DNA from 3 places in the Paenibacillus sp. FSL H8-0457 genome. Region 1 is predicted to be linked to each of the others. Evidence: riboswitches for the same ligand, from Rfam matches in the RefSeq annotation. Region 1 holds a riboswitch; each other region holds the start of a gene.
The links. Region 1 has a riboswitch for cyclic di-AMP ahead of MHI43_RS00485 (C40 family peptidase). Riboswitches for the same ligand answer to the same signal wherever they lie in the genome.
Positions count from the first base shown of each region.

Region 2: linked by a shared signal. The riboswitch ahead of MHI43_RS02245 (hypothetical protein) and the one ahead of MHI43_RS00485 (C40 family peptidase) in region 1 are both predicted to bind cyclic di-AMP.
Region 3: linked by a shared signal. The riboswitch ahead of ehuB (ectoine/hydroxyectoine ABC transporter substrate-binding protein EhuB) and the one ahead of MHI43_RS00485 (C40 family peptidase) in region 1 are both predicted to bind cyclic di-AMP.

Region 1 is NZ_CP150293.1:101,474-104,966, reverse strand. It holds gene MHI43_RS00495 (M1 family metallopeptidase) at 1-992, shown strand, start outside; gene MHI43_RS00490 (hypothetical protein) at 1,004-1,831, shown strand; cyclic di-AMP (ydaO/yuaA leader) riboswitch at 2,178-2,313, shown strand; gene MHI43_RS00485 (C40 family peptidase) at 2,318-2,791, shown strand; gene MHI43_RS00480 (GNAT family protein) at 3,297-3,493, shown strand, end outside.
Region 2 is NZ_CP150293.1:514,224-517,716, forward strand. It holds gene MHI43_RS02240 (proline dehydrogenase family protein) at 11-931, shown strand; gene MHI43_RS02245 (hypothetical protein) at 1,081-1,542, opposite strand; cyclic di-AMP (ydaO/yuaA leader) riboswitch at 1,679-1,851, opposite strand; cyclic di-AMP (ydaO/yuaA leader) riboswitch at 2,394-2,562, shown strand; gene MHI43_RS02250 (hypothetical protein) at 2,692-3,102, shown strand; gene kdpA (potassium-transporting ATPase subunit KdpA) at 3,360-3,493, shown strand, end outside.
Region 3 is NZ_CP150293.1:6,353,661-6,357,153, reverse strand. It holds gene MHI43_RS28700 (SDR family NAD(P)-dependent oxidoreductase) at 29-772, shown strand; cyclic di-AMP (ydaO/yuaA leader) riboswitch at 1,143-1,289, shown strand; gene ehuB (ectoine/hydroxyectoine ABC transporter substrate-binding protein EhuB) at 1,644-2,498, shown strand; gene ehuC (ectoine/hydroxyectoine ABC transporter permease subunit EhuC) at 2,500-3,153, shown strand; gene ehuD (ectoine/hydroxyectoine ABC transporter permease subunit EhuD) at 3,157-3,493, shown strand, end outside.

The DNA of each region.
Region 1 (3,493 bases):
TGAAGGACCGTTACTTTGATGCCGCCAAGTCGGCACTGGCTTCGTTCGGTAAATGGTACGGAACCTATCCTTATTCCACGTTGTCCATCGTCGTCCCGCCGGAGTCGGGCAACGGTGCAGGCGGTATGGAATACCCGACGCTGGTCACGGCCTTCGGGGCCAAGAACGATTCGCCGGGTTATGAGCTCGAACGGACCGTCATTCACGAGATCGCCCACCAATATTTTTACGGAATGATCGCAAGCAACGAATTTGAGGAAGCGTGGCTGGACGAGGCCTTTGCAACCTATGCAGAAGAAAGAGTGATGGAGAAGGAATACGGCATTACCTCCAACACCGCTGCTCAAGGAGCATCGATTACCTCCCCTGCCCCGCTGAAGATGGAGTCCTGGAAATACAGCTCACACGAGAACTACGCGCTGAATGTTTACACGAGAGGCAAGCTGGTGCTGCAAGGCATTGAACGGCAGGTCGGTCCACAGATGATGGGGAAAATCATGCATACCTATGCCCAGAAATATCGGTTCAAGCACCCAACCACGTCTGATTTTCAGAAAGTCGTCGAGCAAGTAAGCAAAACATCCTGGCAATCGTATTTTGACCAATATGTATATGGAAGCCAAATGGCCGACGTCGCCATCGATGTGATCAAAACCAAAAATAAAGGCACGTCAGACCATCCGCGGTATGAATCCACGGTCAAGATTACGAGCAAGGACGGAGATATAACCGATGTGCCTATCGTGTTCGCCTTTGAAGACGGCAAAACGGTGGAGCGAACCTGGAGCGGTAAGGACGAAAAAGTTACGTACACCCTGGAGTACAGCACCCCGCTCGCCTGGGCCATGGTTGATCCGAAATACTCCATCGTTCTGGAGAATAGACACATCAATAACTATATGAAGGCAGGAATGGATCCGAAGGTGGTCACACGCTGGAATCTCAGTATTACCAAGCTTGTGGAGACGTTGTTCGGCAGCCTGTCATGGTGAGGGGGGAGCACATGAAAAGTTATGCAGGCCAAGGGTGGATCAGTGTTAAAGACCAATTATACGTCTCCATTCTGCTGTTCTTGTACCGCATGCTGTGGGGATATTGCCTGTACCGGCTTGTAAAATCGGCAGTCGTCCCCCTGCTGATGCGGTATCCGGATTCTGCCCCTAACGAGCTTAGTCGCCTGTTATTCTTCTACGAGGGCGAGATGAGTCTATCGTTAAGCGGCACGGTCCATACCTATGGTTGGCTTCTGGCCGCTCTGCTCCTGATCCGGATGGTATGTACCCCGCTCATTCGGGCAGGCATCTTCTATAACCTCCACCAGGAGGCTAAGGGCGAGCGCGGATTATTCTTCTTCACCGGCATGCAGAAGCTATGGAAGCCCGTTACGGTATTTTATCTGATCGAACTTGTTCTTACCTTTGTGCCCGGATACTGGATTCTGCCCAAAATCCTTCCGATCCTGCTGAACGGGATCCATGAGCCGGTTCTGCTGCTTCATGCGCTGCCTCATGCAGCCGGCTGGTTTCTGTACGCCTATCTGATTCGCCTGTTATTGCTCTATATGCAATTCGGCCGTACGGACAATTCCGGCATGATCAGCTCCGTTCTTGCGCTCTTCCGCCGACTGGGCACGGCTGTGCTGTTATCCCTTACCGTTGGCGGATCGGCCTGCGTCATTCTTTTGCTCCTGAGCTCGGCATCGCTCTTCTGGGCGGGATTGATCGGCTTGATTATTCAGCAAGCCTCTTATTTTTTAAATGGACTCTTCCAAATTTGGGTAATTTCCGCCCAATATCATTTGTGGCGGGATTCTTCTTCGCAGCATGCCTAATCGTTACATTTCGTTACCATCATATGATAAACAAGCTCGTAAATATGCTGTAATCGGAAGCGACACATTTCTCTCTCGGACTTGATTTTACAAAGAATAGAAGCTCATTTTTCCTCAATATTACATTTTCCGATGGCCAAGTTACAAAAAAACCTGATCCCGCATGATGGGGACAGGTTTTTTTGTATAAAAATGAGCTTTCCTCATTTGCCAAATTGTTAATACTCTGCTAAAATAACGAATATGTTAGTAACAACTTTGTCATCTTTACTGTAACTTTTTGCTGGAACTATGTAATTTCGTTAAGCATGTTGGAACGTCAGACGTCTATGAATGGGTTCATCAACATTTTAAGGAGCCGAATTCCCATGATTGGGAAGCGGGGGATCCGTTTTGGGTGAATTGATCTCGCAAGAGAGGGATCATAGGGGACCTTCAACCGAACCCTTAAGCTAACCTCGCAGGCAATGGAAGGAGCTTTTTGTTTTGAAAAAGAAGTTAACGGCCATTTCTCTAGGCCTGGCCCTCGCACTCACATTAGGGACCGGAAGCGCTTTCGCCGATTCCAAATTAAATACTGCAATCAAACCAGCCATTGGTGTCTCTTATAAAACAGGTGGAACCACAACGAATGGTTTTGACTGCTCCGGATTCACCAGCTATATCTACAAGAAACTTGGTCTTAGCCTGCCGCGCACGTCTGGAGCTCAATACAAAGTCGGTACGGCCGTAGCCAAGAGCAAGCTGAAAGCTGGCGATCTCGTGTTCTTCAACACATCCGGCAGAGGTGTATCTCATGTGGGTATTTATGTTGGGGGCGGCAAATTCGCTCATTCCTCATCCTCGCGCGGTGTCATCATCAGTCCGCTGAGCCAGAGCTATTACGCCAATCGATACGTAGGTGCTAAGCGAGTCATGAGTCAGTCTACGTACAAGTCTGTAGCTGTGAACTACAATTAATTACTGGAACTTCATTGATTTATCCTTTACAAGAAGCCCTGGGCGTATGAGATTGTGCCGATCTCATCCAGCGGCTTTTTCTTTTGTCTGCTCTGTGTATACCTTTATAACGTTTGGGACAACGAAAAAGTTCCCACTTTTCGAGAAAAAAAGAAAATTATTATGCGAATTCACTTCGCCCCCTCATGTCGTTGCATCTTCTACCCTTTATATACCCTCCTCTCCCTTCATTAAACACCCTAATGGAAAAATATTGATTTTATTTTCTGAGGACTACTACGAGCAGCGATACGTAGGTGCCGAGCGCATCATGAGCAATGATCAGTATGAAAAGTCGACCGGAGAATCCTCCTAAGCTTCGATGTCTTATCCTCGTCCTGCCCATACATATCCGTTTGCCCGTCAAAGGAGACCTACTTCTCTTGGACGGGCTTTTTGATGCGGCTAGAATGTTTGAGAAATGGGGTATAATTTAATTTGTAATTATGACAGGGGGACTTTGCCAATGGATGCAGCACCGATTTCATTTCATACGGTGGTCATGCGTGAAGAGCACGCGAAAGAAATATGCGCCTGGACCTATCCTCCTCCCTATAACATTTACGCTTTTCTTCCCTGGGAGCAGATGAAGGGGCTTGAGATCGAGTTTGGGGATCCCGACATCCGCCGGGAACAGTACATTTCGATTTTGGATGAACGGAA
Region 2 (3,493 bases), 410 kb from region 1:
GGGCGCGCGCATGGACGGAACCGAGCTTTACCGTAAAGTGATCCTGACGGTGTCCGGCAATAAACTCGTGAAATGGCTGTCGATCAAGTACGGCCGGAAATTGGCTGGCCGATTCATTGCCGGCGATACCTTGGATGAGGCGCTGGACGAAATCGAGAGGCTGAACGCGAAAGGCATTCTCGTTACGCTGGATCATTTGGGGGAGGGCATTACGACGCTGGATGAAGCGGCCGGGTACCGAGAGGAATATTTGAAGCTGGTGGAAGGGATTGGGAGGCGCGAAGTGCAATCGAACGTATCCTTGAAACCGACGCAGATGGGCATGGCCCTGGACCCCGAGAAGGCTTACGAAAACATCAGGTCGGTGGTAAGAAAGGCTAAAGAGCACCGCAACTTCGTTCGCCTGGACATGGAGGATTCGCCGTATACCCAGGCAACCATCGATATGACGCTCCGCCTTCATAAGGAGGGGCTGACCAATGTGGGGACCGTGATGCAGGCCTACTTGTTCCGTACGGAGGAGGACGTGAAGAATCTGTTAAGGGCCGGCGTTAATTTACGGCTAGTAAAGGGCGCGTACAAAGAGCCGGGAACCATCGCCTTTCAGCAGAAGCGGGAGGTCATTGACAACTACAAGAAATTGGTCAAAATGCATTTCGACCAAGGGGCCTACGTCGCGATTGCCTCGCATGACGACAACATCATCGACTGGGTGAAGGTATTTGCCGAGCAGAGCCGCATAGACAAACAGGACTATGAATTTCAGATGCTGTATGGACTGCGGATGAACGATCAAGCAGCGCTTGCGCAGGACGGCTACCGTATCCGGTGTTATATGCCCTATGGAACGATGTGGTACCCGTATTTCACCCGGAGGCTGGCAGAGAAGCCGGCCAATCTGATGATGGTGCTCAAAAATATGTTCAAGTGAGCGGGATCCGATTGCAGAACCCCGTCAAAATGCCTGATGAAATAAGTGGCTTTTTGACGGGGTTCTTCATGGTTTCAAAAAACATCAGGCTGCTTAGAAGTGCCCAATCCAAAGGAAACGGGGATAGTAGCTCTCTGTAGCTGCTGCCCCTAGAAATGATAATACGCCTCCGAGCAATCCATCAGGAAGGAACGCTCCAGCGGCAGACTGCCTAACCGCTTCCGGCTAATGTGCTGATGCTGATTGGCCTCTAAATCGGCGAGGGCCGATACCGCCAACAGCATCCGTACGGATCCCCATTGCTGCTTTTGGACATAGCGAATGGCTTCCATCACGTGCATGCCTCTCAGCCTTGAGAATACGGATGCCCAGCGAACCAGATCCGCAAACTCTCTTGTGCTGGGCAGCGCATATTCGGCATACCCGGATGCGTTTTTACAGCTGATTTTGAACAAGCCGCAGTTCCTGCTGTGATCGCTCCAGGGGATAAAACGTTCGGCCGAACCCCGGTCGAAACGAAATATCTCCATATGGCGGATAGTCTCTTCACCTAATGCAGGCACTGCGGTTTCGATGACGGGTGTAAGCGCTGCCTCGATGAGTTTCGTCATGATATGATCTACGCTCCTTTATAAGAATGTTATATGCACGGCAAATAGGCCTGGTGAGCAGAGAAACCCCGCTCTCCAGGCCTATTTATGGTTAGAGCCCCAATTCCGGCGGCCGCTATGCCAAAGCTTGGATGGTATTCTCTCTCAACAACGCGCCTACGAGGTTAGCTGACGGATTCGGACTGAGAGCACCCTACCACTGGGCCCTTCGATCCTAGGCGCAGCGGATTCACCCCATTCACCAATCGAAGACTGGTGACTTTGGTTCCCCCGTCTCCCGGTCTGTCGGGAGCTCGGCGTATAACGTGTTTCGAATAGATGGATGAATCATACGCCGGAGGAAACGAAAAGTAAATGACCGTATGGGACGAATAGATTCCGAAATGTGATGAAAACGGTAAAAGAAAACGCGTACAATCGGCCGTGTCATCTATTATCGTGGCAAAATCTCGGTATCTCGTTGGATTGCGATAAATAAGAGAAAACAAGAGAAATACATAGTATAGAGCAGTATACGGAAGATAAAGACGAAATACTGCTTGGTTCCTGTTCGACATAACGCCAGATGTGTTTTTGCTCACATTTACATCCTGCAGGGCCGGACGTATGATACGAACTATGAATTGACGGTTATCAACGACCAAGGCATACGGGCAGCCGTTCCATGAAGGTAAAGGCAGTGTGAGAGCTGCGCCTGGCGCTTTATGGATCGAATCTTAGGAGAAGGCACCATGGGCCTTGCTGAGATTTGAAGGTAGAGGCGACTCTCACCGCGTGAACCTCCTGTTGCTGTGCTGTTATGCCCAGTCTGGATGACAAGTCAATGGCTAATAGAATAACATGCTACTCGTTTTTAATTTTCGCTGAGTCCTTGAATGGAAAAGGAACGGGGGAACCAGTCGGGAGATGAACCTGATCTCTCTGGGGTGAATCCTGTAGACAAGATAACGGTCTATGGGTAGGGCGACTCTCACGCCCGAATCCGTCAGCTAACCTCGTAAGCGTATCGAGAGAGGCAACGATTGTCGTGGACTTGGGCCACGGTGTATTTCACCGTGGCCTGTAAGAAGCCTGCGGGAAGAGTTCTTCTCTTTCCGCAGGCTTCTTTGTTGTTGCCTTCTCTTTCTGACCTTAGGAGGAGAAACGAAGATGGAGAAACCACAGGAATTCATCCTGGTATCCGCGCCGAACAAGGCCGGGGAGGAATTCGTCCGCCAGCTGATTCACAAACGTGTTCCGTTTGCGGCCATAGCCAACAACCGGGCTGAGCAGCAGAGGCTGCGAGAACTGGGCTGCAGACCCATCATTTTGATTGATACAAGAGACGAGCAGACCTGGATCATTCCCGAGTTTCCCGTCAGCAAGGTGTTTCTGTTCGAAAGCAGCTTGAATCTGTGCTGCCGCTATTTACGGATCTGCCGGACATGGACCTCGGAGTCGATTTACGTGATCACCCATTCCGGCAATCCGCGCTTGATATACAAAGGGCTGGGTGCCGATGTGGTGCTTCATACGAATCATCATCAGGTGTCCTTTCTGATGGCATCCGTAATGAGCTAAGCGTTTGGACTGACGCCACAAGAGTTAGGGGAGGTTACATTCATGCAGGATTTAGTTATGGTGCTCATTTTGGGAGGAACCTACGGACTGCTCATGCTGTTTATGTCCTGGTGCGGGCGCGTGGTTTCGGAACCGGAGGCTGATCAGCCGTGATGATCATGTTGATATTCACGATTTTTATTTTTCTCTATTTGATTTATGCGCTGATTCACCCTGAAAAATTCTAGGGAAACGGCTGAAGGAGGAAGGCATTCGTCATGGGCATTTTACAAATTGCCATCGTTATACTCGTTCTGGTGCTGCTGGTCAAGCCGCTGGGAACTTATCTATATCAGGTGTTTCGTTATGAAAGCAATGGAACGGACAGATGGTTCTCCTGGGCGGAGAAACG
Region 3 (3,493 bases), 870 kb from region 1:
GAATTTACAACATAGGAGTGATCAACGCATGAAATTTGATTCCAAGGTTGTCATCGTGACGGGGGGCGCCAGCGGGATTGGCGAAGCGGCAGTCAGACTTTTTGCAAAAGAGGGAGCCAAGGTCGTTATCGCGGATTATTCCGACCAGGGACAAGCGGTTTCCGACGAATTGAGAGGAGCCGGCTTTGAAGCGCTGTTCGTCAAAACGGATGTAACCCAAGAGCAGGAAGTCGCGAATATGGTGAATCAGACGGTGCAGCATTTTGGCCGTGTCGATGTATTGTTTGCCAATGCAGGCATTGCCCATGATGCTCCTGCCGATCAGTTAACGATGGATAACTGGCAGAGAACGATTGATATTAATCTGACAGGGGTCTTCCTGTGCGATAAATATGTTATTCAGCAAATGCTGTCCCAAGGAACCGGAGGGGCAATCGTAAACTGCGGCTCGATCCATAGCCATGTCGGAAAAGCAGGAGTAACCGCCTATGCTTCGGCCAAGGGAGGCGTCAAGCTATTAACCCAGTCGCTCAGCGCAGACTATGCCTCCAAAGGAATCCGAATCAATGCCGTGTGTCCGGGATATATCGATACGCCGCTGATCAAGGGAAGAACGGAAGCGATCACGCAGCACCTGGTCGGCCTTCATCCGATGGGCCGTTTGGGACAGCCGGAAGAAGTGGCCAAAGCCGTGTTGTTCCTCGCCAGTGAAGAGGCCTCCTTCATTACGGGCACGAGCCTGCTGGTGGATGGCGGCTATACCGCAGTATGACAAGAAAAGCCCTGATGCTAAGCATCGGGGCTTTTTTTTAAGTCATTCCAGGCGTTGTTATCAGACTTATTTATGGAGTGTTTCAAAAATTTTTTTTCGGTCCCGTATTTCATACGGGCAGACTTCCTGATCCGGGGCTCATTCATGGCATAAAACATATATGGCATGAACGATTTCCGCAAGACCCGTCAAATGCCTGCTATATAGCGGAAAATGGAGCATGGATTCCATGACCAATCCGGTGTATGGACAGCCTTAAACAAGGTGTTCAAAAGGCTCAATATCCTCGTTGCAAAAACGGTGTTTTTTACTTCTGAATTTCCAGAAAAAGCGGTTAAAGGGGTTTGACTTTTCCTGAGCTTCCCTTTATCATGAACACACGCTTAGTTTCCGGCATACATATTCCGGAAAGCGGGGGAACCAGTTTCACCAGGGGCGAGTCACTTGGAATTCACGAGTGTAGGGTACCATCTTACCCGAGTCCGTCAGCTAACCTCGTCAGCAGTGGATGGGTCTTGCATACATAATGGATGTTCATACAAAAGGCCCTTTATTCTCTATAGGGGCCTTTTCTCTATTTTTTGACCCCCTGCTGGCGGAGCTATGTCTAGATCCCCTGTTTGGTGGTCTTTTTGCATTCAATTACAGAGGAGGGGCAACGTCTGCAAATGTGGAACGAATTGAATCGATCAGACGGCATTGGGTCAAAGCGTGCAAGGAAGCGGATGAATCATCTTCCCTGAAGCCTCGTCCCATGCACGGGTATCTGAACGTCTATATATCCAAGTTAACACATGTGCTAACACGGATAATTTCGTCATGCCGTTTTTTTAAGAAAGTGAAAAGCTATTACGAAAGGTTGTGGAAGGTTTTGAAGAAAGTGGTTGTGCTGGTGTTGTCCGTGATGATGGTGGTATTGCTCGCGGCTTGCGGCGACAAAGGAAGTACGCTGGATCGAGCCATTGAGCAGGGATATATCACCGTAGGGTTTGCGAACGAGAAGCCGTATGCCTACAAAGAAGCCAATGGGGAGCTCACGGGCGAAGCGGTTGAGATTGCCCGCGTTATTCTGGAGCGTCTTGGCATCAAGGAGATGAGAGGGGAGCTAACGGAATTTGGTTCGCTGGTCGCCGGATTGCAGGCCGATCGGTTTGATCTGATCACGGCAGGCATGTTCATTAATCCGGACCGATGCTCTGCCGTCCTGTTCGCGAACCCGGAGTACAGCATCGGGGAAGCCCTTGCGGTAAAGCAAGGGAATCCGATGGAACTTGGAAGCTATGAGGACATTGCCAAGAATGAGCAGGCCAAGGTGGCCGTCATGACCGGTGCGGTCGAAATCGGCTACATGGAGAAGTCGGGCATTCCTGCGGACCGGATCGTACAGGTCCCTGACCAGGCTTCGGCGATTAGCGCCCTCCAGGCCGATCGGGTGCAGGCGATTACCATGACGGGGCCGTCCCTGCAGGCGATGCTGGATTCAGCCAGCGACGACAGCATCGAACGCGTGGCTGATTTCGAGCAGCCGGTCATCGACGGCGAAAGCGTTCGCGGTTACGGGGCTACGGCTTTCCGCCAAGCGGATACCGAGTTCCAGGAGGCTTATAATGCCGAGCTTGAGAAGATGAAGGAGTCGGGCGAGCTGCTGGAAATTTTGCAAGAGTTCGGGTTCACGGAAGAAGAGCTCCCGGGTGAGATGACGGCCGCTGCGCTCTGCGGGGAATAGCATGCCGAATTCTTGGATCGATTTTCTTCCGACGCTGCTCAAAGGAGCAGAGATCACGATTATCGTCGCGTTCTTTTCAGCCATCCTGGCTATCGCGATGTCCTTTGCAGCCGGATTGTGCCGGCTGTCGAAGCTCTGGATCGTCCGCACGGCGACGGCCGTGTACGTCGAAATCTTTCGGGGAACCTCCTTGCTGGTGCAGCTCTTCTGGTTGTATTTTGCCCTTCCGTTCATCGGCATCGAGCTTCCGAAAATGCTGGCGGCGATTCTCGCGATCGGACTTAACTTCGGCGCATACGGCTCCGAGATTGTTCGCAGCGCGGTGCTGGCCGTTCCGAAAGGACAGTGGGAAGCTGCCGTGGCGCTTAATATGAAGCCTTGGCAGAGGCTGTGGAACGTTATACTGCCCCAAGCATCCCTGCGAATGCTTCCCCCGTTCGGGAATCAGCTTGTGGAACTCATCAAATCCACCTCGCTCGTTTATTTCATCACGATGGCGGATTTAACGTATCAGGCGATGGTGCTCCGCAACAATTACATCTCCTGGACCACCGAGATTCTGGTGCTGCTGCTCCTCATGTATTTTGTCATTGCGACGCTCGTCTCGATGGCGGTTCGACTGCTGGAGCGCAAACTGACCGCGGGGAGGCTGTAGCGTATGTGGGATTGGAAATATGTGTTTGAAATACTGCCGCAGCTTCTGAGCGCATTAAAAATGACGGTATGGGTCACGCTCTGTGCTTTTGTGGTGGCATTGATTATCGGACTGCTGCTTGCCTTTGCCGCGCGGAGCAAATTTAAGCCCTTGTCGCTCATCACCAAAGGAATCATAGAATTTATTCGCAATACCCCCTTGCTGGTACAGGTGTTTTTCCTGTATTACAGCTTGCCGCTGCTGACTGGCATTTCGATTCCGGCCTTCTATGCGGGGGTCATCGGCCTGGGGCTGCATTACAGCACGTATCTGTCGGAGGTGTACCGTTCCGGGATTGAAG